DNA from 3 places in the Leptolyngbya sp. PL-A3 genome. Region 1 is predicted to be linked to each of the others. Evidence: predicted binding sites of a transcription regulator. Region 1 holds the regulator's gene; each other region holds the start of a gene.
What was found. The regulator NtcA, encoded in region 1, controls nitrogen genes in cyanobacteria. The targets are predictions, from matches to a motif close to TTTGTANNNNNNNNTACAAA.
Positions count from the first base shown of each region.

Region 1 (10,322 bases):
TGCACCTCTCTCTGCCATTGCTTGGCAGTCGTCTGGTTACCTAAGACAATTTGAGCAATGGGGTAGCGCTGGCAAAGGGTTTGGAGGATGGCGATCGCCTCTCCTGCCGGAATGACCTGATGCTCGACAATTAGCCCAGCGGCACTTCGGACGGCAACACCACACTTATCCCGGCCAGGGTCAAATCCGAGAATATAGAAATGATTTGCTTCGGTCATAGCCGGGTATGTTTGCGACAACAATTTTTTACAACGCTTTGCGCTTGAATCAGCCACGGTTGTTTTTGTGAGAGCCGCGCTCCGCGCGGCTCTCACAAAAACAACCAGATTTTAAGCGCTTGAAAAGCGCTGTAAGGGCGTAAAAACGACGATCGCACACACCCAAAAACCATACTCCATTCAGCCATGCCTTAAAACGATTCTGTACTAAAAAGGTCCTGTCCATTTTGGCGGGCTACCAGGTTCACCACAATCGGGTTAGGGCCACCCGTTAGGATCGGAGTTCTAGAGCGGGCTTGCACCTCGACCACACCACTCAGTTCTTGTAACGCCTGGAAAAAGCGACCGACTGTTTCGGGCTGCCCATCAGCGATTTGCAACTGGGTGTCGGTTAACACCCCGGCCTGACGCATGCGGAATTGAGCGGTGCGAATCAGAATATAGTATTGCTCGGTAAGCTGGGCTGCGGTGAGCCGCTCAGGGCTAAGATTGGAACTGGCCAACACGGCATTGCTGGGGAATAGCAACTCATTCAATGCTGTTGAAATAAAGACTTGAATACACGCTTCCCCTGCCAAAATACAGGGCTCTCCCACCACGTAATTACCCGCTGAGAGCACCTGCACGACGTATTCCTGGCGATCGCTCAATTGATTTAGCAAAGACTCCACCTGATTTGAGGTGACGGCTAACACCTGACGATCGACAGTGGTTGTACCCGGAATGAGCCGTAGCAGAGCGGCCCGGTTCGCGTTTTGGAGTAACTCCCGCACGACCTGAGGTGCACTATCGGGGTCAACAATTCGGACTAGATTCGCGCTCAACGGCTGGTTACGAAGCAATGCCACATTCCCCTGACGTAACCCCTGGAACTCGCGATCTAGATCTGCGATTGCCTGAGTCAAAATTGTGCGCTGAGTTTCCAGCGTACTCAACTGAGCTTCCCGTTCGGCAATCTGACGGTCGCGTTCGGCAATCTCCTGTTCGCGTTCGGCGATCTCCTGTTCGCGTTGGGCAATTTGCTGGTTGCGATCGCGCTGCAACTGGTTGATCTCGCTGCGTAACTGACGGGCCTGTTGCGTGACGCTCTGGAGCAGCCCGCGGGCCTCCTGGAAGCTGGCATCTACCTGTTGCAGCTGAGCTTCGGTGGAACTTAGACGTTGGCTCGTCTCCTTGAGCCGCTGCTCTCGAGCCTGGCTCTGGGCGATCGCCTGCTGTAACTCTCGATTTGTCTCCTGAAGCCGCCGCCGCGCCTGTTGCTGTTGTCTCAATGCCAAATCTCGCTCAGACTGAACCTCCTCCTGCTCCGTACGGGCCTGATCCAACTGTTCCCGAGCTGTCGCCAGGTCATCCTGAATCTGCTCCAGCTCAAAAACCCCTGTCCGTAGCTGATCACTGATCGCAAACAAGATACCAAAGGTCACCGCCGAAATCACGATACCCGTCAGGATAGTAATCAGGGTGGCCGTCTGCCGAGGCCGCAGGTTGAACAAACTGAGACGCGCTTTACCTACACGCATCCCAAGGCGATCGCCCACCGTGGCAATTACCGCCCCTAAAATCAAAATTGCTGCAATTAATACAAGCCCCGTGGTCATTCCCGGCTCTGTCTAATACAGCTACAGCCTACTGCATTCTGCTGAGTGTTTTGCGTGTAATTACGGGATGTGAAACGAGACTCTGTCAGGGAAGGGTGCAGTGCATCTTTCCTCAACGAAAAACAAAATTTTATGGAGGAGGGTTGTTTCACAGCCCTCCTCCATAAAATTGGGTTACGTAAACTGCTGGCTCAACGCCACCGGGTTGTAAACCGTAATTTTTTTCTTGTGGATTGAAATCATCTTGTCCGTCCGGAGTTCCCCAAGTAGGCGGGTAACGGTGACGCGGGTAGACCCGATGGCCTCGGCGATCGCCTGGTGCGACAACTTCAGGTCGATGGTGATCCCCTCCGGGGTCGGCACGCCAAAATCCCGGCAGAGAATGAGCAGGAAGCTGACCAATCGCGATCCCATATCCCGGTGGGCCAGGGTTTCAATCATCATTTCTGTTTGCAAAATCCGAGATGACAGACCCTTTAGCATCAACATAGATAGCTCTGGGTGCTCTTTCAAGGCTTTTTCTACCTGTTCGATGGGCACTGACAACAGTTCTGCGGGGGTAAAGGCGACAGCATGGTAAAAGCGATCGGCCCGCTGCCCAGTAATCAGTGACAACACACCAAACACACTATTTTCCCGTAGCAGCGCCACGGTGATCTCTTCCCCGGCTTCATACACCCGAGACAATTTGACTGCACCCTTCAACAAAAAGTACACACGCTCTGCCGGGTCTCCGGGGAAGAAGATGGTTTTGCCACGGTCGAAGGTCTCCACCATCGGCGGGAAAACACCACCACTTAATTGACGAAAGACATCCGCCAGAGGCTTATCTTGTGCCACAACCATTCCTCTCGTCCTGCCTAAACCGTAGTGAGGGGGCTAATCAAATCCTGCTTCAAGTCAGCAAAAGTTGACCGAATCATGACTTTAGAACACTTAAACTAACTTTAGAGCTAGTTTTTGTATCGAAAATTACGTTACAGAGCGAACTACCTCAAGTTACACCCCTGGTGCCCAAAAATATTGCCGTAGATTGGCTGCGATCGCATTATTTGCCAGAAGACAGAGGCCATAGACCTGAACCATGAGATTCACTTAATAGTGAATAATATCTCGTCAGAGTGTATTCTTTTATTAAAACTAAATTTTGAACGGATTAAATAACAATGAGCTATCTCTCCATAGCACTTTGTTATTTCATGTCTCTCCCAACCCAAAAATCAAATTTTGCTGCTGCTTTCTAGCGGCAAAATTAGGGCTCTGAATTGGGTGAAGTACGCAGCCAGTAGTAAAGGGAAAGGTTGGGCGTAAAGCACTCAACCTTTCCCTTTACTACTGGCTTGATGTGACAGCCAGAAAAGCGAGTTCCCGAAGTCTCCTCTCCGCCCCCTATCGCGACGATCCCTCTTTCTTGTATTCTGAAGGGCGCTTTATATTCCATACCTCCTCATTCCCATGCTGGATTTAACTGGAAAAAATGCCCTCGTAACTGGCATTGCCAATAACCGCTCCATCGCCTGGGGCATTGCCCAGCAACTCCACAAAGCGGGAGCCAACCTTGGCATCACCTATTTGCCCGACGAGAAGGGCCGTTTTGAAAAGAAGGTGGGAGAGCTGGTTGAGCCTTTGAACCCCTCTATCTTTGTTCCTTGTGACGTTCAAAACGAGGAGCAGGTGGTTGCCGCCTTCGACACCGTGCGCGACAAGTGGGGTCGTCTTGACATTCTGATTCACTGCCTGGCCTTTGCCAACAAAGAAGACCTGACTGGCGACTTTAGCAATGTCTCCCGAGGCAACTTCAATCTGGCGATGGAAGTCAGTGCCTACTCCCTGGTGCAACTGTGCCGGGCTGCCAAGCCTCTGATGACAGAGGGTGGCTCTGTCGTGACCTTGACTTACCTGGGCGGTGTGAAGGTCATTCCTAACTACAACATGATGGGGGTGGCAAAGGCTGCACTGGAAATGAATGTGCGCTACCTGGCCTCAGAGATGGGCCCCCAGAATATCCGTGTGAACGGCATTTCCGCTGGACCTATTCGCACTCTGGCTTCCTCAGCAGTCGGTGGCATTCTAGATATGATGCGTCATGTAGAAGAGGTTGCCCCTCTACGCCGCACAGTTACGCAAGAGGAGGTCGGAAATGCTGCAGCATTTCTGTGTAGCCCTCTAGCAAGTGGCATCACAGGCCAGATTATCTACGTGGATTCGGGTTACGAGATTATGGGGATGTAGGTGTTGAGACAGGGGGCCAAGGGAGCAGGGGAGCAGGGGGAATGGAGATAGATTCTAAATAGCTCGAGAATCTATTTCTAGAAGTGCGATCGCCCCCCATTGTCATACCTAACACCCATGCCCCCTGGAGGCTCTGCGCCTCCTAATTGGGACCGGCCATGCCGCTTTACAAAGCGTGCGGAATAATTGAACTAATGCTTTTTGGAAACTGATTTCTATGCAAACCCGCGATCGCCAATCCTCCGCTATTGATCTAGACCGGCCTGCCCGTACCGCCTCCGTCAGCCGCAAAACAAAAGAAACGGACGTACAGGTTAGCCTCAACCTGGACGGCCAGGGCACCTGCCACGCAGAAACCGGCGTTCCCTTCCTAGATCACATGCTGGATCAGATTGCCTCTCACGGGTTAATTGACCTGGATGTACGAGCTGTAGGCGACACCCACATCGACGACCACCACACCAATGAGGATGTGGGGATCACGTTGGGAATGGCTTTAGCGCAAGCATTGGGCGATCGCAAAGGCATTACCCGCTTCGGCCACTTTGTCGCCCCCCTGGACGAGTCCTTAGTGCAAGTTGCCCTTGATTTTTCTGGTCGCCCTCACCTCAGCTACGGGCTGGAGATCCCCACGCAACGGGTTGGAACCTACGACACGCAGTTAGTACGGGAGTTTTTTGTCGCGATCGTCAACCACGCCCAACTCACCCTACATATTCGCCAATTGGATGGGATTAACTCTCACCACATCATCGAGGCGACCTTCAAAGCCTTCGCGCGATCGCTCCGCATGGCCGTTGAAATCGATCCTCGCCGTGCCAATGCGATCCCCAGCTCCAAAGGCGTCCTCTAAAGTTAGCCTATCGCCCGAATCCGTTGGTGCTTTGCAGCTACGGATTCGGGCAGAGAAAAGAAAAGGGCGTACTGGTGAAGCAGCACGCCCTCGTCACAGGGAAAATTGAAAGTCACAGGTTGAGCAGAGGAGTGAGAAACCCAACAACAGTCTTCGTTGTTGTCAGGGCTACTACCCCAAACTCAAGCTACAACTTGGTAAGTCTTGATTTCGGAAAACTTAGTCGTTTTTGTCGAAGCGGTGATAAAGAAAATCCAGAGCACGGGCGTGGATCTCGCCATACAGCGGGTCGTGGCGGATCTGGTCACGGTTGCGGGGGTGGGGGAATGGCACTTCGATGACTTCACCAATAGTGGCAGCGGGGCCATTGGTCATCAGGATGATGCGATCGCTCATATAAATCGCTTCATCAATGTCGTGGGTAATCATCATCACCGCCTGCCGCTGGCTCTCCCAGATGTTGAGCACCTGCTGTTGCAGTTTACCTCGGGTGAGGGCATCGAGCGCACCAAAAGGCTCATCCATCAGTAACATTTTTGGACGTACTGCCAGAGCGCGGGCAATGCCAACCCGCTGCTTCATCCCACCCGATAATTGATCCGGGTATTTATCGGCAGCGGCGGTCAGGTTTACCATTGCCAGGTGGTCATTCACAATCTCTGACTTCTCAGCAGGCCGCAGGGTTTCAAACACCTCATCTACGGCCAGACGAATGTTCTGACGGACAGTCAGCCAGGGCAGCAGGCAGTACTGCTGGAACACCATCATGCGCTCGGAACCCGGTTTGCGGATGGGTTGCCCTTCCAGCCGAATGCTACCTGAGCTTGGCTTTTCCAAACCCGCTACTAGGCGTAACAGCGTGGATTTGCCGCAACCAGAGTGACCCACAATCGAAACAAATTCCTGCTCTCCCAGCGTCAGATTTATCTGATCGAGCACCACCGTATGTCCGCGATGAGTATTTGGAAATGCCTTGACGAGATTTTCGATTTCGAGAAAGGCCGGGGATTGAGAAGAGGTATTGGTCTCAACGGGCAGTTGTGTGAAAGAATGCGTCATGGCAATACTCCTGCGAAGACAAGGGGTAGTCGTCGATTGATTGGCGCGATCAAAGCTGATGAGGTTGCCCTCGCTAGGACAAATAGATAGATTTTGGTCCGTTAGCCCGGATCTCAAAACTGGCGAGGTAACCTTCTGGATCGCTTGGATCAAAGGATTTATTATCAATAAATAAGGCACCAGGTTCCACTTTGTAATCCTCTGCCGGGCACTCAATATCTAGCTCTGCTGCAATCTCACGATAGAGATCAGTGCGCCAGGCCTGACGAGCGATCTGCTCAGCATTCGTGGGCACAGCGGGAATCTGCCCCCAGCGTACGGCCTGGGTCATTAACCAGAGGCTTTGGGATTGCCACAAGAAGGTGGAATGGATGTTGGGTATTCCACCTGCCGCCTGAGCCAACGAATCAGGAGTATCAAAGAAAATAGTGGTTTCATCAGGTTCGCTAATCACCCGTTTCTGGTTATCAAACCCGCCATAGTCGTACTCACCCATAATCGCCGGACGTGTCAGCTTTTCCTTAGCACCTGTAAAAGAACGCTCCGAAATGAGCTTGGCGACTTCCTCCCGGTTTTGTGGATTGCTGCAATAGCGGCAGGCTTCAATCATCGCTTTCACCAAGGAGCGATAAGTTTTGGGATTTTCATTGATAAATGATTCCTGTACAGCTAGGAGGCGATCGGGATGCCCCCGCCAGATCTCCCGTCCCTGGGCAAAGGTAAAGCCAATACCGTCATTTCCTTTGATGGCACGGGTATTCCAGGGCTCGGCTACCATATAGGCCTGCATGGCACCAATCCGCATGTTGCTCACCATTTGGGGCGGCGGCACGATGATAATGCGGAATTCTTCCATGGGGTTGATACCAACGGCAGCAATCAGGTACCGCACAAAGTATTCGTAAATGGCAGAGCTCAACACCACCGCCATTACCCGCTGACTGGGTGGAACGCTCGTGAAATAGCGATGGAAATCGCGCCCAAAGGCTTCCAAGTCCCCGTTGTATTCATGCCACGGACGCACTCCGGATTCCCACATGGCCTTGTTCATGGTGAGAGAATTGCCGTGACGGTGAATTGTCATAGCAGCACAGAGCGGTGCGTGCCGGGCACCCTCTGCCCCTGTACGGGCATTAGTGACGGCCCCTGACACAACGGGAGCCGCATCTAGCCGGCCAAACACGACGCCATCACGGGATGTTGCCCAACTGGCTTCCCGACTGAGGCGCACAGTCAGCCCATATTTGCGAAAGAAACCTTTCTTCCAGGCGATCGCAAATGGCGCACAGTCATTCACTGGTACATAGCCTACCGTCAGATTTGGCTTTTCAAGTGTGCTGGGATCGACGACAGGTTCCACAGCCAACGCTTCCGAACTGAAGGTGGCAGGAGAGCGATCGCCGTTCACATCAGCCGAAAATATTCCAACTCCAGCGGCGGTTGCCCCTGCGGCGATGAGGAAGTCTCGCCGCGTCCAACGATTGCGGTTACTCATACGCAGTGCTCAAAATTTCAGTGATGGGACAGCGTTTCTAAGAGGCTGAGAAGATTCGATTCTGGATCGGCATTAAGAAGGATCGATTCAACCAGCAGTTAAGAACGCGCAGGTCGACGGGTCACAAGCTCTTGAATCTTAGTCAGTATCCAATCCAGCACCAATCCTGTTAAGCCAATTACCACAACGGCAAGGAACACGGAGCTAAGATTCAACCGACTCCACTCATCCCACACGAAAAATCCAATCCCAATACCCCCCGTCAACATTTCCACCGCCACAATCACCAACCAGGCAACTCCTAAACTGATGCGCAATCCGGTGAAGATATAGGGCAAACTTGCGGGCCACACCACTTTAATTAATTGTCGCCAGCGAGGCATCTCAAGCATCCGGGACACGTCCACATAGTCTTGCGGGATACTGGATACACCCAGAGCCGTATTAATAATGGTTGACCACAGCGACGTAATAAAAATAACGAAAATAGCAGAGGGATTTGCCAGGTTAAAGATGGCTAGCGCAATCGGCAACCATGCCAACGGAGACACCGGTTTCAATATTTGGATAATGGGATTTAACGCCAGCATAGCAGGACGATAGAGCCCAATTAAAAAGCCGAAGGGGATGGCAACCAATGCTCCCAAAGTAAAGCCAATGAGAACACGGCGAATACTTGCAATGAGCAACCATCCAATCCCTAAATCCCCTGGGCCACGACGGTAGAAGGGATGCGAAATATAATCCCAGTTCTCCACCAACGCTTGCCATGGAGTTGGCATAATCTCGCTACGTATCGTTGCCAGCAACCACCAAAACGCAATCAGAATTGCAAAACCTAGCAGAGGTAGCAGGACTTTTTCCCGCAGAAAAACAGCACGAAACTGACGTGCAACTACGTTGCTGGCATCGACTGCCAGATTCAGCAGTAATGGCATAAGCAGAGTGCCTCACTTCAAGCGAGAGGAGCAGTTATCGTCGTAACTGAACGTCACTAAAGAAGATGAAACTGGCACTACAGGTGAAAGGAAGATAAACCTTTTCCTGGAGCGATCGCTCTGTCTTCTCTCAATGCCTACGAGGTTAGCTGACGGGCTAGGGTTGAGAGATACCCCTCTGCAATCTCCGCAGATACGCCCCACGAGCTACATGAGCTTGGTTCCCCCGCTTTTTCTGCCTCTGCCCTTTAAGGACAAGAGACGTCTAAATTAGGCTGACTTATTCAGTTGCCTAAAACCTTAACATCTAAATCTTGAAATTGTCCATATTTTTGTTGAAAATGTTTTTGATTTTTTGCTCAAACCCTTGGTGTATTCACGCTCTATCAATTCAAAGTCAAGGATTTAAAGTATCTGAGTGATGGCTTACAACGTATCCAATTACACTATTTGAGTCTACAAGTAACTCAATTCAGTTGCAGCATAAAACCTAAAATGTTGTGCTGCTCACATAGGCCTAGGACAGTAACTACCGCCTTAAGTTAATTTAAGAACAAGCTCTTATCGGACGTATGCAAACATCAACACCATCACTTGGCTTGCAAGTTACTCAACTAACCGCGATCAATGTTGCTAAGGCTATTACCATTCTATGTCTCATTACCTTAGCCCTGATTTATGGCATTCACGATCAGAGGCAAGTTATTTATCTCTGTCTACACATCAGTTATTGCGGTTGGTGGTTACTTGAGCAATGGTTGTTTCCCCAACGCCGTCAGCAAATCTTCACGGACAAGATTGGGCTGGCTACATTTCTAGTTGTCCTATTATTTGTAGGTGTGTTTTACGCTCTGCCAGGTTACTTCACATTTATCAACCCCAATCCCATTCCATACGGTGCAGTCGCAGTCGCACTGCCTCTCTATATTTTTGGAACTCTGATCAATACTGCTGCTGATGTTCAGAAAATGATCGCTAAGGATATGGGAGCCAGTCTGGTCAATGATGGTATCTGGCGTTCTGTGCGCCACGTGAATTACCTTGGGGATTTAATGCGATACACCAGCTTCAGCGTTATTTCTGGTTCAGTATGGGCTTTCTTATTGCCGGGTGTAATTTTTCTTCTATATCTGCAGCGTATTACCCAAAAAGAACAATCTATGGCGGCGAAATATCCTGACTTTGCTGCTTACCAGCAATCCAGTACCCGTTTGTTTCCTTTGATTTGGTGACAGCGCTCTCCCATAGCCATTACGTTAGGACAAAAAGGGTGGGGCGGCGCATTGCGCCGCCCCACCCTTTTTGTCCTAACGTAAATAGCAGCTATAGCTTGTTATATAAAGTGGGGTAATCGACCTTGGCATTGTGGCGGCGATCGACAGGAATTTTAAGCGATCGCACCTCCTCGACTCCTGCCCATGCCAGTTGCGATCGCAGTACCTCTATATCCCCTTCCTGTGCCCACTCCACAGCGAGCAGCCGTTTTCCTTGATAGCTCACCAGAGCACTGCGACGAACTTGAGGGTACTGACGCACGGCGGCTTCTACCGCAAAAGGATAAAGCGTTCCTCGATCATCCTCAATGCGAGCGCTGCATCGACCTAGTAGCCAGACTCGACCCTGAGCATCCTTGTATCCGGCATCTCCTGTCCGATGCCATGGCACATCATCCACTCGAAATTTTGTTTCGGCATCTCCCTGCCCCTGCCAATAGCCGGACAGCACATGGTCGCCACTCACCACAATCTCGCCAATCTCGCCGGACGATAGGCACTGCGCATCGAACGCTATCTGGGTCAGTGGCAAAATGGGTGTTCCCCATTGAAATTTCAAAATGCGCAGTTGAATCTGTGACACCGGAGGCCCAGCCAGCAGCCCACTGCCCTGTTGCATGGCCTGGCGATCGCCCTCCTGAATCTCCGCAAAGTC
Region 1 covers NZ_JAMPLB010000012.1:90,343-100,664, forward strand. The annotation lists gene NDI52_RS11860 (pre-16S rRNA-processing nuclease YqgF) at 1-218, opposite strand, end outside; gene NDI52_RS11865 (DUF3084 domain-containing protein) at 410-1,816, opposite strand; gene ntcA (global nitrogen regulator NtcA) at 1,991-2,662, opposite strand; gene fabI (enoyl-ACP reductase FabI) at 3,272-4,048, shown strand; gene hisB (imidazoleglycerol-phosphate dehydratase HisB) at 4,266-4,901, shown strand; gene NDI52_RS11885 (ABC transporter ATP-binding protein) at 5,121-5,960, opposite strand; gene NDI52_RS11890 (CmpA/NrtA family ABC transporter substrate-binding protein) at 6,034-7,455, opposite strand; gene ntrB (nitrate ABC transporter permease) at 7,554-8,393, opposite strand; cyclic di-AMP (ydaO/yuaA leader) riboswitch at 8,514-8,680, opposite strand; gene NDI52_RS11900 (DUF1295 domain-containing protein) at 8,966-9,625, shown strand; gene NDI52_RS11905 (AMP-binding protein) at 9,717-10,322, opposite strand, start outside.

Region 2 (10,322 bases), on a different contig from region 1:
TTTCGCAGGATCAGATGAGTCTGGCAAAATGGCTGATTTTTGCTATTGTAATGGCCGGTAGTAGCCTGGTGGCGATCGCCCCTACAATCCGCCCCAGCGCTGCTATTTATCTTCCTCCCACGACTGCTGAAGAATATGATTATTACCAACAACAAATTCGCCAGTACAGTGAAGCGGTTGCCCAACCCAACCATACCATTGCCGACCATCTCCGGTTAGCGGATGCGCTGGCCAATGCAGGGGAACGGGAATCCGCGAGCCGAGCCTATTTGGCTACGATGACTCACAGCCCAAAATCCCACACGCACTAATTTAAGTAGAGTGATGTTGACTGCGTGATACGCAGTCAACATCACTCTACTTTAGGGCTTACACAGTTTTTGTTGTGTGTGATGTGCGTCGTACTCTACACGCAGCAAAAATGCGTTGTATCAAATTAACGCATTCAACCTCTTATGGTTTATGTATTTAACAGGCGATCGATTAACTCTACGACGCCTGCTCCCCGCTCTGCATGAGTTACCCAGTCAACCTGAGACTGCACTTCGGGTAGCGCATTCGCGACCGCTACGGCATAGCCGCAAACGTTGAGAAAAGGCAAGTCATTCTCTGCATCCCCCACCCCCACGATCTCGGTCAATTCCACCTCTAATTCCTGCGCGGCGGCGGCCAATCCTGAGGCTTTATCGATGCCCGTTGGCAGCATCATGACAGCACCTTTGTTCAAAATAATTTGTAGATCTAATCCCATTTCCTCAATCAGCGATCGCGCTTCCACACTATGAGGCTCCCAGGTGGATACGATGATCCGGCCCTGCCCTACCAGAGGGTACGCCTTCTTGAGCCGCTGCATTTCTTCAGAGAGGGGGGCGGTGTTGGTACGAGCAGCTGTGTAGACGCGATCGCGCAACGCCTCCACAAACTCCTGTGGAGGGCCTTGGGTTAGAGGCTTTTCTGTCTGGGTAGCAGGATGATACAGCATCGCCCCATTTTCAGTGACTACCCAATCAAATGCATCAATGAATGAGCAAATCTGAAGGGTGTCTTCAAACTCACGCCCGGTGATTAGCACAAGCTTGCGACCGGCTTCACGCCATCGGTAGAGCGATCGCACAGTTGCCTCATCCACGGCCCCATGCAACGCCAGCGTTCCATCGTAATCCGAAGCCAGCACCGAGTAGGTCATGAGCTGCACCTGCACCCTTGCGACTCACCTATGTTAACCTCAGTTCGGGTTAAGGGCTTTTTCGAGTGCCGCGCTTCGCGCGGCACTCGAAAAAGCCCATTATTGCGTGCGCGTCGCGCACGCAATAATGGGCGGTTCGGCTTATCCCGAACTGACGTTATGTTACACGACATCCAATTTAAGAACATTATGCAACCACTGTAAAATCATTACGCGTTAACGCAGGTGCTTCCTGAAGGGTCGCAAACTGTCCTCCTGTGCCGAATCCTGCAGCGCTACCGTTAGCGTTGTAGAACAGGCGACCATTGGTGCGGTTATAGGCGATCGCTGCTCCCACCCGTCCTGCTGCAGCATCGCTGGTCACGCTGGCAAACTGGTTGCCATTGAGGCTGCGCCCCACCGAATTGCCGAGGAGCGTAAATGCGCGGGCTGAGAGCGTAATGCGATCCTGGCCCCGCAGGAAGTCGGTGATGCGATCCACGCCAAAATCGGCGCGGCGGAAACTGCGAGAAGAGGCGAATTGGAAGCTGTCGCGTCCGCCCCCGCCCGTCAGGGTGTCGTTGCCGGCACCGCCGTTGAGGGCATCTGCTCCCAAACCACCGAGGAGGCGATCGCTTCCCGCTCCACTCGTCAGGGTGTTATTCCCACGATTGCCTGTCATTCTGTTGTTACGAGTGTTGCCCAATCCGTTAATGTTGCCGCTTCCAGTCAGGACTAAGTTTTCTAGATGGTTGCCCAGGGTCCAGGTGATTGAGGAGCGCACGGTATCGATGCCCTGGTTGAGCCCTTCAGTGAGGCGATCGCCAACGTTATCGACGGTATACAGATCATTCCCCAGGCCACCATTGAGAGAGTCTGCCCCCAATCCGCCATTCAAAACATCATTGCCGCCCCCACCAGCCAAACTGTCGTCACCGCTGGCCCCAATTATGGTGTCATTGCCTGCACCCCCCAGCACAATATCCGCCAAGGCGCTGCCCTGTACTGTGAGCCGTCCTGCAAAGTTGCTTAAGTCGAACTGCTCAAAGTTCTGCACCGTCAGGCCATTGATGCCTTGCAACTGGTTGGTTGGTTGAGTCAGGTTAAGGGTGAGGGAATCGGTGGAGACCCCAGCGGAGAGGGTGAGGCGATCGCTGCCATCTCCACTATCCAGAACATCGTTCTGGCCGAGGTTCGCCACAGTTGCGGTGACGATATCTGCGCCTCCCCCGGCTAGAATGCGATCGAAGAGTGGGGATGCAACAAACGATTCAGCAGCGTCTGTCCCGCCCACGGACAAGTTAAACGGGGCGGTGAAGGTTAACGCTACATCCGTAGCATCGGTTGCCGTTACGGTCAGGGCAAGTTGTCCATTGGTTAGCTCGTTGTAGGTTAATGCCTGCCCATCCAGTAGTTTTAGTTGCAGTGTGTTGTTGGTGTTCACGACTTCGAAGCGGTTGTCGCTTACCGTCAACGTGTTGTTGCGGAAGGCGGCAAGGGCATCTGGATCTGTTACTGTTAGTGTGCCAATTACGGCTCCAGTTACATTCTGCGGAATGATAGTGTTGCTGAGGGCGATCGCCGTTACAGCTTCATTGGCATTGGTAACTGTAATCGTTTGAGGGATTTCAATACTGTTACCGGCTGCATCCGTTGCACGAATCCGAACGTTGTAGGTCGCTTGATCTTCAAAATCAGCGGGGACATTCAGATAAAGCTGGTTATTCTCAATCCGAAAGGCGTTGTTATTGTTGTCTCCGTCGCCATTGACAAAGCTAAACGATACGTTGCTAACATCTGTTGCCAATAGCGTTGCAACTGCTGTATTAGCTGAGCTATTTTCAAGAACGCTATTGCTACTCAGAGAGACATTCGCGGGTGCGACCGTATCAATATCAAACAGCGGAGAAACTGTAGGTGTTTCGGTTCCAGCCGCATTACGGGCGGTGATCGTAACACTCTTTCCAGTGCCCTGACCCAGGTTTGTTAAATCTGCACTGGTCAGGGTATACGTCCAGGTCGTGCCATTCACCTCGGCTGTGCGGGTTGTGCCTGCCACATTAAGGCTAACGGTGGTACCTGCATCGGTGGTGCCGCTGAAAACAATGCCAGCGCTGGCTTCTGTGGCATTAATAATATTGTCAGTGGCGATCGCCCCAATCGTGGGTGCCGCTGGCGGTTCTGTACTAATGGTGAATGATTGGGATTGGATGACAGCCGTATTGCCCGCTGCATCCGTAGCGGTGATACTGACGGTTTTTCCTGGCCCCTGTTCTAAATTTGAGAGATCAGCGTTGCTCAGCGTGTAGCTCCAGGTCGTGCCATTCACTGTAGCCGTGCGGCTTTCCCCAGCTACAATCAGCCTGATGGTCGTGCCTGTATCGGTGGTGCCACGAAGCACGACACCAGCGGTCGCTTCAGCCGCATTAATGATGTTGTCAGTGGCGATCGCCTCAACGGTGGGGGCTGACGGGGCAATTGTATCAATCGTAAAGGGTTGCGATACCTGGCTTCCGCTGACATTCCCAGCAGCATCGGTGGTGACGGCTGTAACGGTGCGACCTGACCCCTGGCCCAAATTGGCGATGTCCTGAGGGGTTAGCGTGTAGCTCCAGGTTGTACCGTTAGCGGGGACGAAATAGGTTTGGCCTGCAATGGTGAGGCTAACAGTGGCTCCGGGTTGCGTGGTGCCGCTAATGGTAGCCCCGGTCGTGGCTTCTGTGGCGTTGATAATGTTATCTGTGGCGATCGCCCCAATGGTGGGTGGCAGGGGGATGACAGAAATCGTCGCCGTTTCAAGGTTGCTGCTGTAAGCCGTATTCCCTCCGACCACCCCAAGATTAACGGTGCTGCCGTTGAGGCTACCATCGGTGCTATCCCACGCCCGGAAACCAATTGTAGCTTTACCACTAAATCCGGCGTTGGGTACAAACCGAAGGCGTGTTGCCGTCTGTACGGCCACATCTCCCAGTTCAAATTGACCACTGGCCGAGGTGGTGTTATCCCCAAAAAATACGAAGTTGGGAAAATTGTAGGGGTCGGGAATCAGGGGGTTGGAGGGTGTGAAATTGGAGTAGTCCCGCAGGGGACCCGTTAAAATTTGTGTGCCATTAGCAAACAACACATAGTTGCTGCCCACAACCTCCAGCCGATAGCTGGTTAAAACGTTTGTGTTGAAACTGACGCTTTCTGCCTGGGTAAAGAGGCCCTGAAGTTGCCCATTTGGGTTGACTGTTCTGTCATCTGACTGGGCAAAAATAAGGCCCGTATTTGGAGTGAGGGTCTGGAATGCTAACTCAATGGCTCGCGTCCCATCACTGCTGACGACAGTGACACTGAAGCCCGCGCGATTACTATTCACCAAGTTATTTAAGTTGATACGGGTCTCAAACGCCAGGCTATAGCCCTGCTGCCGATCGAGAGTAGGAAAACTGGAATTTTTGATTCCGGTTAGGCTGTAGTTGCTATAACCTGCGTATATAGCTGAATTGGCACTGGTGTCCAGGATGGTACCGTCTGTACCCGCTGTCTGCGTGGCTCCTGTAGGATTATTGTAGAACAGCCAGGATTGGGTACCGGGTGCTGGTGGCGTTCCACTCACCCCTGGCACATAAAGGGCTTGTGCCCCCAGAACCAGGGCGTTGTTACCGTTAATTCCTGTGGGAAAGTTCTGCCAATCGGTGCCACCGTTTGTGGAATACTGCCAGGTGCCGTTGGTGCTATCAGCTCCGGTGATAGCGATCGCCTCAAACCCATTATCGGCATCAGTAATCAAACTACCCGCCAGATCGAGAAGAGAGATACCGGTATTCGTTTCGCTGGAAATGTCTTGAAGAATGTTGGGTAGTGTCGGATTACCCGCTGTATTTAAAACTGGTGCCGTATTAGCCATCGCATCCAAATCAAAATTTAAGGGAACAGCACAAAATGAGTAACGACGACATGGGGAGGATTCAAAGAATGCGCCCAACCCCTTCGTGTACTGTTTGTCCTGCACTATAGCCTTGTTTTGAAATGATGACATCTAAAGAATTTATCTTTTAAATACTTCTCATAAAGGCTTTTCACAGAATTCATGTAGATCTCTTGATGCCCGTTTCTGGGGATATAGCATGGGGCGTAGAACAATGGGTTCCCGCCCTGGCACGACTGAGCCAATCGCGGGCATGAACTTATTACCCTGGCAACTTAAGAGAATACTCTGCGTGGGGCGCAACGCACCCCACGTAGAGTATTCTCTTAAATTCCTGAATTCCCTAACATTGCTGAGGCAATAGATAATAGAGTTGTCACCCAAAACTAGAGCTCCTTTTGGCATCGCACTGCGATGCCAAAAGGAGCTCTAGTTTTTCTGGCACAGCAATATAATATGTAACTTTTTCTAGAGTAAAGCCTTTTTTGAGTGCTTTAAGCTGAAGGCACTTTACATGAAGGATGCGACATTGTCGGCATGATAGAGGCTAAGTTGAAGCGGCATCTTCGTTCATTTTGGGCGGTTTCGAAAACATGGGTCATCAGCCACCGCGCTAGCTTGTTGCTTCTGCTCGTTGGTGTATTTCTGCCTCTTCAGGTGTTTGGCGAGTTGGCAGAGGATGTTTGGGAAAATGAAGGGGGCTTTTCCTGGGATGTTCCGATTCTGCTTGCCATTCATGCCAGAGCAAATCCTCAGCTTGATGCTGTGGTAACCATCTTGACCCGCTTCGGGGTGTTCTGGGGGGTCTTTCCTGCTGCCATCATTATTTCAATTTTTCTCCTGCTCCGACGCCGCTTGCACCGCTTAACCTATTTTTTGATTACCCTGCTGGGCGCTACTGTGCTCAACCGAGTTGCCAAAGCCATGCTGCATCGGGTACGGCCTCAACTATGGACATCCCCCGCTCCCGAATTGGATTATGGTTTTCCCAGCGGCCATGCCATGGCAAGTATGACGCTGGTGGTGGCTCTGATCGTTTTGACCTGGGGCAGTTATTGGTGCTGGGTTGTGGCTCTTGCTGGTGGTGCATTTGTCCTGATGATTGGATGGACCCGGCTGTATTTAGGGGTACATTACCCCAGTGATATTTTGGCGGGTTGGGCCGCTTCTATTGCCTGGGCGATCGGGGTCAAAATGCTGATTAGATTCCCGTCTCCACCGAAAATCCAGAATTAAATTTACAGCTGCTTTAGCCTATACAACAGAAAAGGGTGAGTGCTTTGCACTCACCCTTTTCTGTTGTATAGGCCTGTTGGTTAGATGGTGCCAATAACGCCTTCTACCAGGTAATTCATTTGCTCCAAAACTGGATCTTGTTGCTTCAGTTCTTGCCCGGCCGCAATGACGACATTCCCCTGGTTATCCTTAATCTCGCCCTTGTAGATCACCATGCTGCCATCCATGAACTTGGCCATGGCTTCATCCGCCTTAGCTTTCGTGTCAGAGCTAACCGCAGGGCCATAGGGGGAGAGTTTACAGAACCCTTCCTTCAGACCGCCTCGCACCAGATGGGGAATGCTTCCATCCATCAGCTTTTTGCCAGCCAACAGGTCTTCGGTAAAGCGGGAGTAAATATTCACCCAATCCCACTCGGCCCCCGTTAGATAGCCCTTAGACGCCAGGGCAGATTGGTTTGCATGATAACCCACGGAGTAAATATTGCGCTTCTCGGCAGTTTCCATCACGACTTTGGGGCTGTCTACGTGGCAGGTGACGACGTCGATGCCCTGGTCTGCCATGCTGTTGGTGGATTCCGCTTCTTTAACCGGTTCAGCCCAGTTCCCAGTAAACACGACCTGGGTCGTTACATCTGGGTTTACGCTGCGAGCCCCCATAGTGAAGCTGTTGATGTTGCGAAGTACCTGGGGAATAGGTTTGGCCGCTACAAAGCCCAGTTTGCCCGTCTTAGAAGTTAAGGCCGCTACAATTCCGGCAACATACTGTGCTTCGTCGATGTAGCCAAAGTAGCTGCCTACGTTTTTGGGGGTTTTCCCTTCTATGTATAGACCACCCGCGTGGAAGAACTGCACATCGGGGTACTCTGTCGCTATTTTGAGGATGTGGGGGTCAAAGTATCCGAAGGAGGTGGGGAAGAGGGCGATCGCACCATCAATGTCGATCATGCTTCGCATCGACTCGGTGACGGCTGTGGTTTCGGGGATGCTTGCTTCTTCCACAAGCTTGACATTGGAGAACTTGCTGGCCATTCCTGCAGCCCCCTCGGCATGGGCCTGGTTATAGCCATAGTCGTCCTTAGGCCCAACGTAAATAAAGCCAATTGTGATAGGCTCACCACTGGCCGCCGGTGATTCCCCGGCCGCAGTGACTTCTCCACCAGAACCCTTGCTAGCCGTACATCCGGTTCCCAATTTGGCCGTTACCCCAAAAGCGCTCGTTGCAAGCAGGGTACGGACAAATTGACGACGGGATAAACCAAAAATTCTGCGCTGACTCACGATGACATAGCTCCGATGATAAGAGGGGACACAGAAGGGAATGAAATACCGTAGAACTGCAAACTAAAATTTCTACTATGTGGCTTTAACGTACTCAGACCTCGTGTTTCGAGTGGTATCTATCACTACAAAACATCTTTCAAATCTCGGAGACGTATGCTCATACTCTCAAGAAGCTCACCGTTTCTTTCTGTATTAGGGGAAGGGGCGATCGCTGGAATCCTTTCTAAACCAGAATTAAGAACCGTTGTTTTCTCGTCGCTTTGCGACGGGAAAACAACGGTTCTTAATTCTGACGCAAGATACGAGTAAACCTAAAATGCTGTGTCGCCCACCTTGCGAGCAGCACAGCATTTCAGGTTTTATGTTGAACTACGCATCACCTATTTACCAACTGGAAAACCGGCTGAATTGAGCTTCATAAACCTGCAACGTGTGCTCATCAAAACAAACAAATCGTACAGTACCAATGGTGCTTCGGCTAAATAAGTAATGGCTAACTGTTTCAAATGCGATACGTGCAGCCAGTTCAACGGGAAACCCCAAAGCACCGATGCCAATGGCGGGAAAGGCGATCGAATAAATTCCTTGCCTGGATGCCAGGTCGAGGCAGGCACGATAACACTGGGCCAGCATAGCATCCTCCCGATGGTTGCCCCCGTGCCAGGGAGGACAGACGGTATGAATCACCCAGGGAGCCGCTAACTTGAATCCAGGGGTAATTTTTGCCGACCCTTCAGCACATCCATTTAATGCCTGACAAGCTTTGAGTAACTCAGGGCCAGCGGCACGATGAATTGCCCTGGCAATAGCTCCACTATCCGATAAATAACAATCTGTGGAATTGACGATCGCATCAGTCGTTTGCTGGGTAATGTCTCCCAACAGGGGACCTCGATCAAAGGCATAGAACAGGTTGCTGTGCCCTCGACTGCGTCGGCTGCCACGACTGTAGGATTGATGCGACGAGCGCTTTCGGTAGCTAGAGATCTTGCGGCTTTGAAGTTCCTGGTCCAGGTCTTCCAGAGCAGCTGCCTCGGGAACAGACATGGGGAGGTTGTAATCCAGCATTTGCTGCCGAGTCTTTTGCAAAATCTGGCTGGCTGTGTCGTAATCTCCTTTGTCTACCAGATTGACGGCCTCTTTTTTAGCACGGGCTGTCATCATCAACGCAACTTGCTGCTGCACGTCAGTATTAAGCGGAAACTCATTCAGTTGGTGATGAAGAACGACAGGAAGTTGCAACGGAATGGTGAGTTCCTGAAGTTGCTGTTCTGTATCCGTCCAGCTTAAATGAAAGACGCAGAGTGGCGCTTCCTGCGTTATGGCAGGAACCTTTAGCCGCACGACAAAATCTATGGGATTGCCAAACATCAAATTGGGCAGCTTATACTGTCCGTCGGCATCCTTATCCAGGTCATTCAGCACATCAGCAAGCACCACATCCCCCTGAGGTTTAACCGCCATGGTGACCGCTTTACCAATAGTGATGGCTAACCCCTGAAGTTCCTGCTCAAAGATGCTGGGGAGCTGTTCCGCAGCTTCGATGTAGTAGTAATTGCCATCGCCACTACGGGCCATGGCTTCTAACAAGTCTTCGTTATAGTCATCCCCCAAGCCCATAGTAGAGGTGCTAACGCCCCGTTGCGCGAGTCCATGAACATCCGTGGCGATCGCATCAGGGTTCGTCTCCCCGAGATTCGCTAACCCATCAGATAGCACAATGACGCGATTGAGTTCGGCTGTAAGCGACTGGCTCACCTGAATCCCGCCCTGTACCCATCCGGCATGGAGAGCTGTACTACCCCTCGGTTGGATCTGGTTGATCAGACGCTTAAAGCTGGTTTTGTTGTTTGCTGGAGTGTTGGGAATAAGGGTTTCCACATGGTTGTCGAAAATGGTGACGCTGAGGCGATCGCTCGGCAATAATTGCTCAATGGCGTAGCAGACTGCCTGACGAGAGTACTCAATTTTTTTGCGATGGCCCATAGAGCCTGAGCGATCGATTACAAACCCGACATTAAGGGTGGGGCGGCGGGCATCAATCGTTTCAGGCAGGTCGGGGGGGATAATGCGTACTACCAGATCAAGGGTCGTAGGGCGATCAGAGCAAACAGCAGCCCGCAGGGGGATGAGGTCAATATGCGGTTGGTTCATGAGCGGGAAGACCTCCGTTTTGAGGAAGCAAGAGATGTCAGAATGCGTAAGATATGCTGGAGCAGGTTTTGTTGCTCTTGGGATGTTGTCGGTAAAGTAAAGTCGCTGCGCACGTGCAACTCCAGGCCGGGTAAAACCTCCAGCCGAGTCCACTGTGTTGTGCTTGGGGATGGGGATGGAATGGGCGGCGGTGATACAATTGGGGGACTGAACGGGGCCTGGCGAGCTGCGTCTGGTTGCCGTTGTTGAATTTGTTGCAAAAAGGCCAGGGCCGGGTTTGCTGGAGTGACGGTGAGTTGAGCGCCGCCCTGAAGTAATGCCTCCAGGTCTGGGTCAGGTTTTGAACGCGCCAGGGTATCAATCACACTGGCTCCGTAACCTTCTGTTAGTAACCGTCGTACTAACAACACTTGCAGTAAGTGCCGGTAAGTATAACGAGCTTCTCGCCCCTCCTTCAGCGGTTCATCCAACATGCCCTGACTGGTGTAATGCCGTACAAGGCGAGGTGTGACCTCTTCCCGTACACGGGTATGAGCCTTTTCCTCCGGTAAAAACTGGGGTAGTAGTTCGT
Region 2 covers NZ_JAMPLB010000003.1:74,631-84,952, forward strand. The annotation lists gene NDI52_RS03820 (hypothetical protein) at 1-311, shown strand, start outside; gene NDI52_RS03825 (HAD family hydrolase) at 461-1,186, opposite strand; gene NDI52_RS03830 (hypothetical protein) at 1,374-5,057, opposite strand; gene NDI52_RS03835 (phosphatase PAP2 family protein) at 5,616-6,314, shown strand; gene NDI52_RS03840 (BMP family ABC transporter substrate-binding protein) at 6,395-7,594, opposite strand; gene NDI52_RS03845 (macro domain-containing protein) at 7,982-9,751, opposite strand; gene NDI52_RS03850 (MerR family transcriptional regulator) at 9,748-10,322, opposite strand, start outside.
Region 2: a site for NtcA is predicted at 7,707-7,726, ahead of NDI52_RS03840 (BMP family ABC transporter substrate-binding protein). Genes of this name have one in related genera too.

Region 3 (10,322 bases), on a different contig from region 1:
GCACCAATCCAGGCGGCCCACCAGCGGGGAGCATCGCCGGAGCTGTCAGTAACGGCTTCGCCTTCAGCGTCCTGGCCTACCAGGGGCGTAGGATAGCCAAACCGGCGTAATACAAAAAAGCCAAAGATGACCAGAGCCGAGGCTGAGAGAGCGGAGGGGAAGCGCACAGCCCACTCATTCACCCCAATGACCTGATAGGCGATCGCCATCAACCAGTAAACCAGAGGCGGCTTATCAAACCGAGTCGCCTCATTAAAGTAGGGTGTGATCCAATCCCCCGTGATGGTCATCTGGCGGGCTGCTTCGGCAAACAGGGGTTCGGTTTCGTCGATTAGCCCCACGCTGCCCAGGTTCCACCAAAAGGCCAGTAAACATAGCAATACTAGCCACAGGGCAGACATCACCCAGGCGAAGGCCGGGTCTTTTGTCCAGCGGCGGGTGAAGAACTGAACCGGAGGAAGGGAGTTGAGCGCCATGAGCGATCGCAGCTAGAGTGAGGAAGCGTTTGAATAATCGATCGGATGGCAGGATAGCCATCATCAATCAATCACTTTACCGGGAAACGGGCGATCGCCCCTTATCCCTCTGTGACACCCATTCGATCTGCCCGATCGCTAACCTTTTAGGGTAATTGAAGGATGAACGCTGGGTCATACACGGCATAGCCCTCACCGTTCATCCTTCAATCAATGTGGCTGATAAAAATGCGTCATAAATTGGAATTCAGCCTAAACTGAACAGATAATGCAGGTGTTCTAGTTAGAGCCTCTGCTGAAAGCTTTGTCATTTGTCCGTCCTGCGTTGCGACACAGCTATGCGGCTATCCCTTCCATCGTCTACGCCTCAAACCCGCCCTGCTGATCAACTGGGTGAGGTGATCGAAACGGCCACCACCGAATTTTTGGCCCAATGCCTGGAACCCGAAGAGTTGAACTTTGCAGCGATGCCGCCCTTTGGAAGTTGGGTCAAATCCTTGGATGAGGAATCGGGCAACCAGATTTATGCTGTGGTTTACCATGTCACCACTAGCCCTATCGACTCTGTACACCGGGCCCGCGCGTTGGGCCTGTCTTTGCAGGATTTACGCGAGCAACAACCTCAGATCTTTGCCATGCATAAGACCGAGTTTCGCGCCGCTATTGTAGGCTTTCACCCGGATTCTTCTTCGCCCCACAACAACCGAATATTTCAGCACATCCCACCCCGCCCACCTCAAATTCATCAGGCGGTTTATCGCTGTAGCCCCGATGAGGTGATCGAGTTCAGTGAGCAGTTGGAGTTTTTGCGAACCCTGCTTCTAGTAACCCAAGCTCCAGTAGACGCCCTGATTGCGGCAGCGATTCGGGAAATCTATCAACTGCGGCAGGGCGATCGCTCCTGGCTGGTGCAGGCTGGTCGGATGCTGAGCCTAATTCTTAAGGATGATTATGATAGGCTCCAGGTCGTGCTGAGCCAGATCTATCTTTCATAAATCCGGGGCTTTGTCTGTCTTCTAGATATAGAGATATTCATCCTATTTGGGATGATAAAACCACTATATACAGCACTTTTCAAGTCTATGAGGTACAAGTTATTTTTGTGAGAGCCTCGCGGAGCGAGGCTCTCACAAAAATAGCTGCATTTTATTCAAGCGCAAAGCGCTGTAGGTTTAACCCGGATGCCTTGATGACCGTTCTTGTGAAGGTGTCACTTTCGCTGCCATAAAACTTGATAGGGGTATTAAGAAAACTCGATATTAACGGACTTCTATCAGAAAATATGCCATCTTATTGGATCCGTAGGCTTAAGGCTGAGGGCGGTAGCTAAAAACGTCCTTCTGGTTTGTAGATGCCGATCTACTCGTTTTCTGAGAAGACTATAAAGTTCTCTATCCAAAAATTTTCTCTAATTTAAGTTTTCTTGTTTTTCAAGATACTTGCCTAAATCGTAAAATAGAATACAGAATATAGATATGAGCATTCCCTAGCTAACTGGTTGAGCCCGGTTGTCTAGTTCAGGGATCGCCTCCTTAGAAGTTCCGGTGTGTTCCCGCTTCCAGGATCGATAGCCCATTCACTTAATACAGGGATTTTGAAGATCATGAGGCTGAAATACCGGGGCCAAAGTTATGAATACGAGCCTGTTGACGCTACTGTCGAGGAGTCTGAAATGTCCGGGTCAAACCGTTGGCAATCATTTCAATTTTCTTATCCCCGGCATATTCCGGTACCGCAAGTTCCCCGCAATTTAACCTATCGTGGGGTTCACTATCAGACCGACGAAGTGGGAGAGCAAGCCCTAGGCTCCTTTCGCCGTTATCCTGCTGCACCTGTGTCACCCGATGCTCGCACCAGCCTTAAAACCCGTTGCGCCCTGATGCGTGAGGTTGAGCAGATGCACCTGGAAAATATTCAAAAGCGTCTGCAACATCGCATTGAAGTGGCCCAAGCGCGGGGCGATCAAGCCCTTGTTGCTGCCCTGGAAGATGAAATGAGCCAGATGGTCTGCCATATCTAGCATTGAGGCTTGAGTTGGTTCCAGAAGACGGAGCGTAACGCTCAGGCCGGGGGACACACGGGGAGGTGTCCCCCTTTTCTTGGGTTATGGCTTTAAACTTCATACTGAAAAGCCGCGCAAAGCGCGGCTTTTCAGTATGAACAGGACTTACGCATTTGTGTTGGTTGAGTTTGCCATTAAAACAAAGCGGCTGACCTCGTCAGCCGCTTGTTGTGTGAAAGTCGTATTGCGATCGCTATCTCACCTAATTGGCCGGTTCCGCAGCAGGATTATTGGCCGGTTCTGCTGGTGCTTCTCCAGGATGCTCGACATAAACAGGGGTAGGGCCAATCGTGCCTGCCCGTGGAAGAGGCCAGAAGCGTAGAACCGCGCGTCCAATAATATTCTTCTTGGGAACGTAGCCCCAGAAGTGACTGTCGTAGCTATTGTTGCGATTGTCGCCTAGAACCAGGTAAGAGCCTTCAGGAACGGTCTCAGGCCCCCATTCATAAGTCGGGGCATATTCCTTGGGAATATAGTTCTCTTCCAGGGGTTCGTTATTAACATAGACAGTGCCGTTGGACACCTGCACCGTATCGCCTGGAAGCCCAATCACACGCTTGATCAAAGCGTCTTTAAGACTGGGGTTGTCTTCCCGCAATTTGTCGGTTGGGGAGAAGACGATGATGTCGCCCCTGTCAGGGTTGGTGAAGTGATACGACATTTTTTCAACGATCAGGCGATCGTTGACTTCCAGTGTCGGCAGCATCGACTCCGAGGGGATGTAACGAGCCTCGGCGATCGCTGTACGAATCCCTAAGGCCAAAACAACGCTAATACCAATGGTTTTCAGCGCTTCGACCCACGGATTTTCCTCATGCGTGGCAGCCACTGGCACATTCACAGGGGCACCCTGGGGTGTTGGGTCCGTAGGGTGACCATTCGAACGAGCAACCGATTCTGGCACGTTCTTGGAGTTCGTCTGGGAGGTAGGATCGGGTTGGTTGGACATGAGCGACCGCAATCAATACGGGATCAACTTATCTAAACACTATAGTGTTCAACTTTAACAATCGGCGTCAACGTTGTATCAACGGGTTAGGTGGCACAGCGCGATCGCCTTCTCTTAATCATATTCAGGGGCCGTTAGAATGGCTCAGCGTAATTTGCGAATTTGGTAAGCACAAATCTTACAGCGTCAAAATCTCCACACCATCGTTTGTGACAGCCACCGTGTGTTCAAACTGAGCCGAGAGTTTGCGATCGCCTGTCACAATTGTCCACTGATCCTTTAAAACCTTGATACTGCGAGTGCCCTCATTCAACATCGGCTCAATGGTAAACACCATGCCGGGCCGCAGCTTCATCCCAGTACCCCGTTTCCCGTAGTGAGGAATCTGCGGTTCCGTATGAAACTGCCGCCCCACGCCATGCCCCACTAATTCCCGCACGACAGAAAAGCCTTCTGCTTCGGCGTGTTCCTGAATGGCTGCGCCGATGTCTCCAATACGAGCTCCCGGTTTCACTTCAGCAATGCCTCGATACAGGCATTCTTGAGTGACAGAAACAAGTTTTTGGGCGATCGCCGAAGGTGTACCCACACAAAACATGCGGGAAGTGTCGCCGTGAAAGCCATCCAGAATTGGCGTCACATCAATATTGAGAATGTCTCCATCTTTCAAAATCTGCTTGGGGTTGGGAATGCCGTGGCACACGACCTCATTCACGCTAGTACAGAGGGCACCTGGAAACGGTGGATGTCCGGGAGGTGCATAACCTATGGTTGCACTGATAGCTCCGTGATCCTTCATCCAACGCTCAGCTTCATCATTCAAACTTTGGGTGCTAACTCCAGGCTGCACTAAAGGTTCCAGGTAGTCGAGTAACTGCGCTGCCAGTTTCCCCACCTGCCGCATCTTCTCCAGTTCACGAGATGACATCAGCACTAAGCCGGAAGGGACAGGAGATGGGCGATCGCCCTGGATAGTGACAGGATTTGACTGAATCATTGCATTACAGGGTTGAGTTGCTGTGCCATGCTAGCACAGCATGGTCTAGCATGGCACATCCCAGTGATTACTTGTATGCTAGACACAGTGAAGAAATCTGTGAAAGTAGCATCATCATGGGCGGAAAAACAGATTTGGAGCGGGTTGTAGCCTACGTTCCTGCCGAGTGGAAGGAAGAACTGGAGGCATGGGCCGAAGCAGAGGAGCGATCGGTTTCCTGGTTGGTATCGAAGCTGATTGATCGCGCTTTGCAAGAACGGCGTCCGATAACCCAGACCGTTCAACAAGCCTCAGAGGTTGCGAGTGTCCCGTGAGGAAAACTTCCCAGAGTTCTTGATACTCTGGTAGGAGTCAATGATTGGAGACTCAGGCTATGACTGCATCTGTTCCCGGTGCTGATGACGAAGCTGTACGGTTGAATGAGGAGGCGATCGCCCTCACCGACGAGCAGTACAAGCGCAAGATGGCTCGCCGCAAGGAAGTACAGCAGCAGCGTTTAGCAGAACGCACTCTGGAGAAGGGGTTGATCGTCGTCAACACCGGCAACGGCAAGGGCAAAACCACTGCTGCTCTGGGAATGGTGTTGCGCTCTCTCGGTCATGGTTATCGAGTGGCGATCGTGCAGTTCATCAAAGGAGCCTGGGAACCTGCGGAGAAGACGGTTCTGGCTCCCTGGACGGAGAGCCGAGATGGACAGTCTGCCCAGCTGGAGTTTTACGCCATGGGTGAAGGCTTCACCTGGGAAACTCAGGATCGGGAGCGGGATATTCAGAAGGCAGAGGAGGCGTGGGAGCGGGCGATCGCTCTTATCCGTAACCCCGATTACCGCCTAATCCTGCTGGATGAAATCAACATTGCCCTGAAAATGGGCTACCTCAGCGTTGATGCCGTTTTGGCAGGCTTGGCCGAGAAGCCCGAGATGACCCACGTAATCCTGACCGGACGAGGAGCCCCTGCTGCTTTAATTGAGCAAGCGGATCTGGTGACCGAAATGACGCTCGTAAAGCATCCTTTCAGAGAGCAAGGCGTGAAAGCTCAGCCAGGGATTGAGTTTTAGGTTAGGCGATTGTTACTTACTCAAGAAGAAAAGCCCCCTGTGTTTGAGAACATAGGGGGCTTTTCTCCATATTCAGAGCTTATCCAAAGATGCTGCCGAAGAACTCGATCGCCTCTTTCAGTGCCTTGATAAACACGTCAACCTCTTCCTTTGTGTTGTAGAAGTAGAGGCTGGCCCGTGCGGTGGATTGGGCCTTGATGTAACGGTGCAGGGGTTGGGTGCAGTGATGCCCTGCCCGAATCGCAATCCCCGCCTGATCGAGGATGGTGGAAAGGTCGTGGGGATGCACGGCACCTGTGGTGAATGAGGCCAGAGCAGCCCGATTGCTGGCATCCTCATTGGGTTGAGGACCGTAGATGGTGACTTCGGGAAGCTGGTTCAGTTGCTCAAACAGGTACAGAGTGAGTTCCTGCTCGTAAGCGTGGATTTTGTCTATGCCGATGTTGGTGAGGTAATCAACGGCTGCACCGAGGGCGATCGCCTCTCCAATGGCTGGAGTTCCCGCCTCAAATTTGTGAGGCAGATCCGCATAGGTAGAGTGATCGAGGAACACGTCCGCAATCATCTCACCGCCACCCAGGAACGGTGGCATAGCCCGCAGCAAATCTCGCTTGCCGTAGAGGAAGCCAATGCCCGTGGTCGCACACATCTTGTGACCTGAGCCCACCAGCCAATCGCAATCCATATCCTGCACATCTACGGGCATGTGGGGAAGGCTCTGGCAGGCATCGATGAGTACCTTAGCGCCAACCCCGTGAGCCAGGGCCGTAATTTCTTTCGCCGGGTTGATACAACCCAGAGTGTTGGATACATGCACCACCGATACCAGCTTGGTCTTGTCCGATAGCAGCGACTTGTACTGCTCCAGATCAAACTCCTGGGTGTCGGTCAACTCGACAAACTTGAGCACTGCTCCCGTCTTCTGCGCCACAAACTGCCAGGGAATCAGGTTGCTGTGGTGCTCCATAACCGTCAGGATGATTTCATCCCCGGCTTGCAGTGTCGTCATGCCCCAAGAGTAAGCCACCAGGTTAATGGCTTCGCTGGCATTGCGGGTGTAGATGATCTCTTCCCGATAGTTGGCGTTGACGAAAGCGGCAACTTTATCTCGGGCTCCCTCATAAGCTTCGGTCGCGCGGGAACTCAGAGTATGAACACCCCGATGGACGTTGGCGTTGTCGTACTCATAGTAAGAGCGCACCGCATCCAGCACTGCCTTGGGCTTTTGTGAGGTGGCAGCGTTATCCAGGTAAACCAGCGGCTTGCCATGGATTTCCTGATGCAGAATCGGGAAGTCTTGGCGAACCAGAGATGCCAGGGTACGAGCTTGAGCGAGTGTCATGGTAGGGATGGGTGATGAGAGGGTGGAGGGATTAGCGGGCGATTCCCTTAGGAGCGGTAGAGCCGAGCGCCAACTGCCGCAGCAATCGCTGCTTCAGCGACTCCGATGGAACCGTATCGAGGATTTCGTAAGCAAAGGCGTAGATCAACAGGTTCCGGGCGCTGGCCGCATCAATACCGCGACTTTGCAGGTAAAACACCTCATCGGAATCCAGCTGACCCACTGTTGCGCCGTGGGTGCACTTCACGTTGTCGGCCACGATTTCGAGCTGTGGCTTCGTATCGACGCGGGCTTTCGAAGATAGCAGCAGGTTTCGGTTCAGCTGCCCCGCATCCGTCATCTGCGCCTTCTGGGACACAAATACCTTTCCATTGAAAATAGCATGGGCGCGGTCATCCACAATGGTTTTGTGGAGCTGGCGGGTGTGGGCGTGGGGTTGAGTGAGGGCGATCGCACTATGGGTATCTCCCACCTGTTCACCCCGAATGAAGGTCAGTCCATTCAGAATCGTCTCGGTCTGCTCTCCCGTCTGATAGATCTCCAAGTGGTGCCGGGAAAGCAGGCTACCAAAATCAATAGATTGATTTACATAGCGAGAGGTACGAGCCTGAGACACAGCGGTTTTGCCCACGTGATAGGCCGTGGTAGCCTGCCCCTGAACCCGAGTGTGGTTCACCTGAGCATTCTCGTCGAGGTAAATTTCTAGAACACTGTTGGTCAAGGAAGCACTGGTTCCTAAGGTGATGTGCTCTTCAATCAGCGTTACGGCGCTGTTTGGCTCGGCTACGACTAGACCACGAGGCTGGGCAATTACCGGCTGTTCCCCAATGGTCACAAACAACAGGTGAATAGGAGTCTCGACCACCTGATTTTTGGGAACGTAAACCACGGCTGCATCACTCAGTCCAGCGGTGTTCAGGGCGGTGAAGACTTCCTCAGTGCCGGGTTGTTGGCCCAGGCGGGAAAAGATCCGCTCCTGAATGGCATCGGGAACAGAGGTCAGGTTGCCAACGAAAACGCCAGGGGAAAGCTCAGAAATGGCAGACAATGCGGGAAAAAACTGCCCATTCACAAAGACTAGACGATTTGCAGCGTCGGACAGGTGGTAGTCGTCTAGCGAATCAATCTGGATGCTACTGATTGATCCTAGCGTGATCTCCAGGAGGGAAGAAAGGTCGGTGAACCGCCATTCTTCGTCGCGGGTAGTGGGGAAAGCCCGCTCTTTGACGAGGGTAGCCGCACGTTCCCGCAACTCACCCAAGCCTTCCACAAGGGGTTGATTGGCTTGAGATAGCTCTAGCAACCGGCCCAAATAGGCTTCCCGCTTCTCCGCTGATCTGAAGCGTCCCCCATCGATTTCTGGTGATACTTGAATCGTCATCACGGCTTCCTTTCCCTCTGATTCCTACCTGCGTCTCCCGTGGTTGTGCGATCGCCCTAAACTGCTGCTGCGGTATCCGCCGTCAGCCAGTCATACCCGCGCTCTTCCAACTCCAGCGCCAATTCCTTGCCGCCCGTGCGGATAATGCGACCGTTGGCCATCACATGCACATAATCCGGCACGATGTAATTCAGCAAACGCTGATAGTGGGTGATCACCAACAAAGCGTTGTTCTCGTTGGATAAGGTGTTTACGCCTTCAGCAACGATTTTCAGTGCGTCAATGTCCAGACCAGAATCCGTCTCGTCCAGAATTGCCAAGCGTGGCTCCAGCAGAGCCATTTGCAAAATCTCGTTGCGTTTCTTCTCACCACCAGAAAAACCTTCGTTAACGCTACGGTTCAAGAAAGAGGGATCCATTTTCACGACGCCCAACTTCTCGCGTACCAGTTCGTCAAAGTCAAAGGCATCCAGTTCTTCTTCTCCGGCTTGCTTGCGCTTAGCGTTGTAGGCGACACGCAAGAAGTCAAGGTTGCTGACACCGGGGATTTCTAGAGGGTACTGGAAGGCGAGGAAGATGCCCTGGCGCGATCGCTCTTCCGCTTCCAACTCAAACAGGTCTTCGCCCAGATAGCTGACAGAACCCCCAGTTACTTCATAATCCGGATGCCCTGCCAGTACTTTTGACAGCGTGCTCTTACCGGAGCCGTTCAGGCCCATAATGGCGTGGATTTCTCCAGCCCGTACTTCCAGATTGACGCCTTTGAGAATGGAATTACCATCCACCTCCGCAGTCAAATCCTTAACGGAAAGAATTACATCACTGTTCTCGCGAATCACGGTTAGAGTCCTCTGGCAAATACTTGGAGTAACATCAATTCATCAACAGAAACGGCGAACAGCCTAAGGTATTTCTGCAATTTTTTTAAGAATTTGAAGAACTTGATATAGCTCATTCCCCAAATTTCACGTGGCAAATTCACAGGAAATTGCATACTGTTGAGTACGATCTTTGACGATCTTGACGAACATAACTGTAATGCTCGTCATTACCATATCGGAGCAAGGACAATTGAGATGTGAGTTTGCCAACATTCAGGCAACAATAATTTCCGGTGTCGGGAAAAGCAGAGAGTGCAGACACTTGCCTGGGGGAGGAATCTAGGTCTGCGGCAGGCTGTAAACCAAACAGCTGCCGCAGATCCCGTAACGTCACATGACTAACCAGGAGCGTCTGCATCTGAAGTTACCCAACGCTGCCTTCTAGCTTTAGCGCCAGGAGGCGATCGGCTTCTACCGCAAACTCCATCGGCAACTGGCTGAACACGTCCTTACAGAAGCCGCTGATCATCATCGAGATCGCATCTTCCATAGCAATGCCGCGCTGTTGGAAGTAGAACAACTGGTCTTCCCCGATCTTGGAAGTTGATGCTTCGTGCTCAACCCGACCGCTGCTGTTCTGCACCTGAATGTAAGGGAAGGTGTTGGCTCCTGCGGTATCCCCAATCAGCATGGAGTCGCACTGGGAGTAGTTGCGAGCATTGTCGGCCTGAGGACCGATTTTGACCAGACCGCGATAGCTATTCTTCGAACGGCCAGCCGAGATCCCCTTGGAGATAATGGTGCTGCGGGTATTCTTGCCGATGTGCACCATCTTGGTGCCCGTGTCGGCCTGCTGCATATTGTTGGTCAATGCTACCGAGTAGAACTCACCCACGGAGTTGTCGCCTACCAGTACACAGCTGGGATACTTCCAGGTGATAGCGGAACCCGTCTCTACCTGCGTCCAGGAGATTTTGGAGTTGACCCCCTTGCACAGACCTCGCTTGGTGACGAAGTTGTAGATACCGCCTTTGCCGTTCTCGTCTCCGGCGTACCAGTTCTGAACGGTGGAGTATTTGATTTCGGCGTTGTCGAGGGCGACCAGTTCCACTACAGCGGCATGGAGCTGATTGGTGTCGAACATAGGGGCGGTGCAGCCTTCCAGGTAGGTGACGGAGCTGCCTTCTTCGGCCACAATCAGCGTGCGCTCAAACTGTCCCGACTCGCCGTTGTTGAT
Region 3 covers NZ_JAMPLB010000042.1:35,420-45,741, reverse strand. The annotation lists gene NDI52_RS24275 (glycosyltransferase family 39 protein) at 1-476, opposite strand, end outside; gene NDI52_RS24270 (hypothetical protein) at 506-631, shown strand; gene NDI52_RS24265 (HAS-barrel domain-containing protein) at 815-1,471, shown strand; gene NDI52_RS24260 (DUF4278 domain-containing protein) at 2,080-2,496, shown strand; gene lepB (signal peptidase I) at 2,741-3,487, opposite strand; gene map (type I methionyl aminopeptidase) at 3,666-4,484, opposite strand; gene NDI52_RS24245 (CopG family transcriptional regulator) at 4,601-4,798, shown strand; gene cobO (cob(I)yrinic acid a,c-diamide adenosyltransferase) at 4,858-5,541, shown strand; gene NDI52_RS24235 (SufS family cysteine desulfurase) at 5,621-6,883, opposite strand; gene sufD (Fe-S cluster assembly protein SufD) at 6,915-8,264, opposite strand; gene sufC (Fe-S cluster assembly ATPase SufC) at 8,321-9,103, opposite strand; gene sufB (Fe-S cluster assembly protein SufB) at 9,510-10,322, opposite strand, start outside.
Region 3: a site for NtcA is predicted at 1,924-1,943, ahead of NDI52_RS24260 (DUF4278 domain-containing protein). Genes of this name have one in related genera too.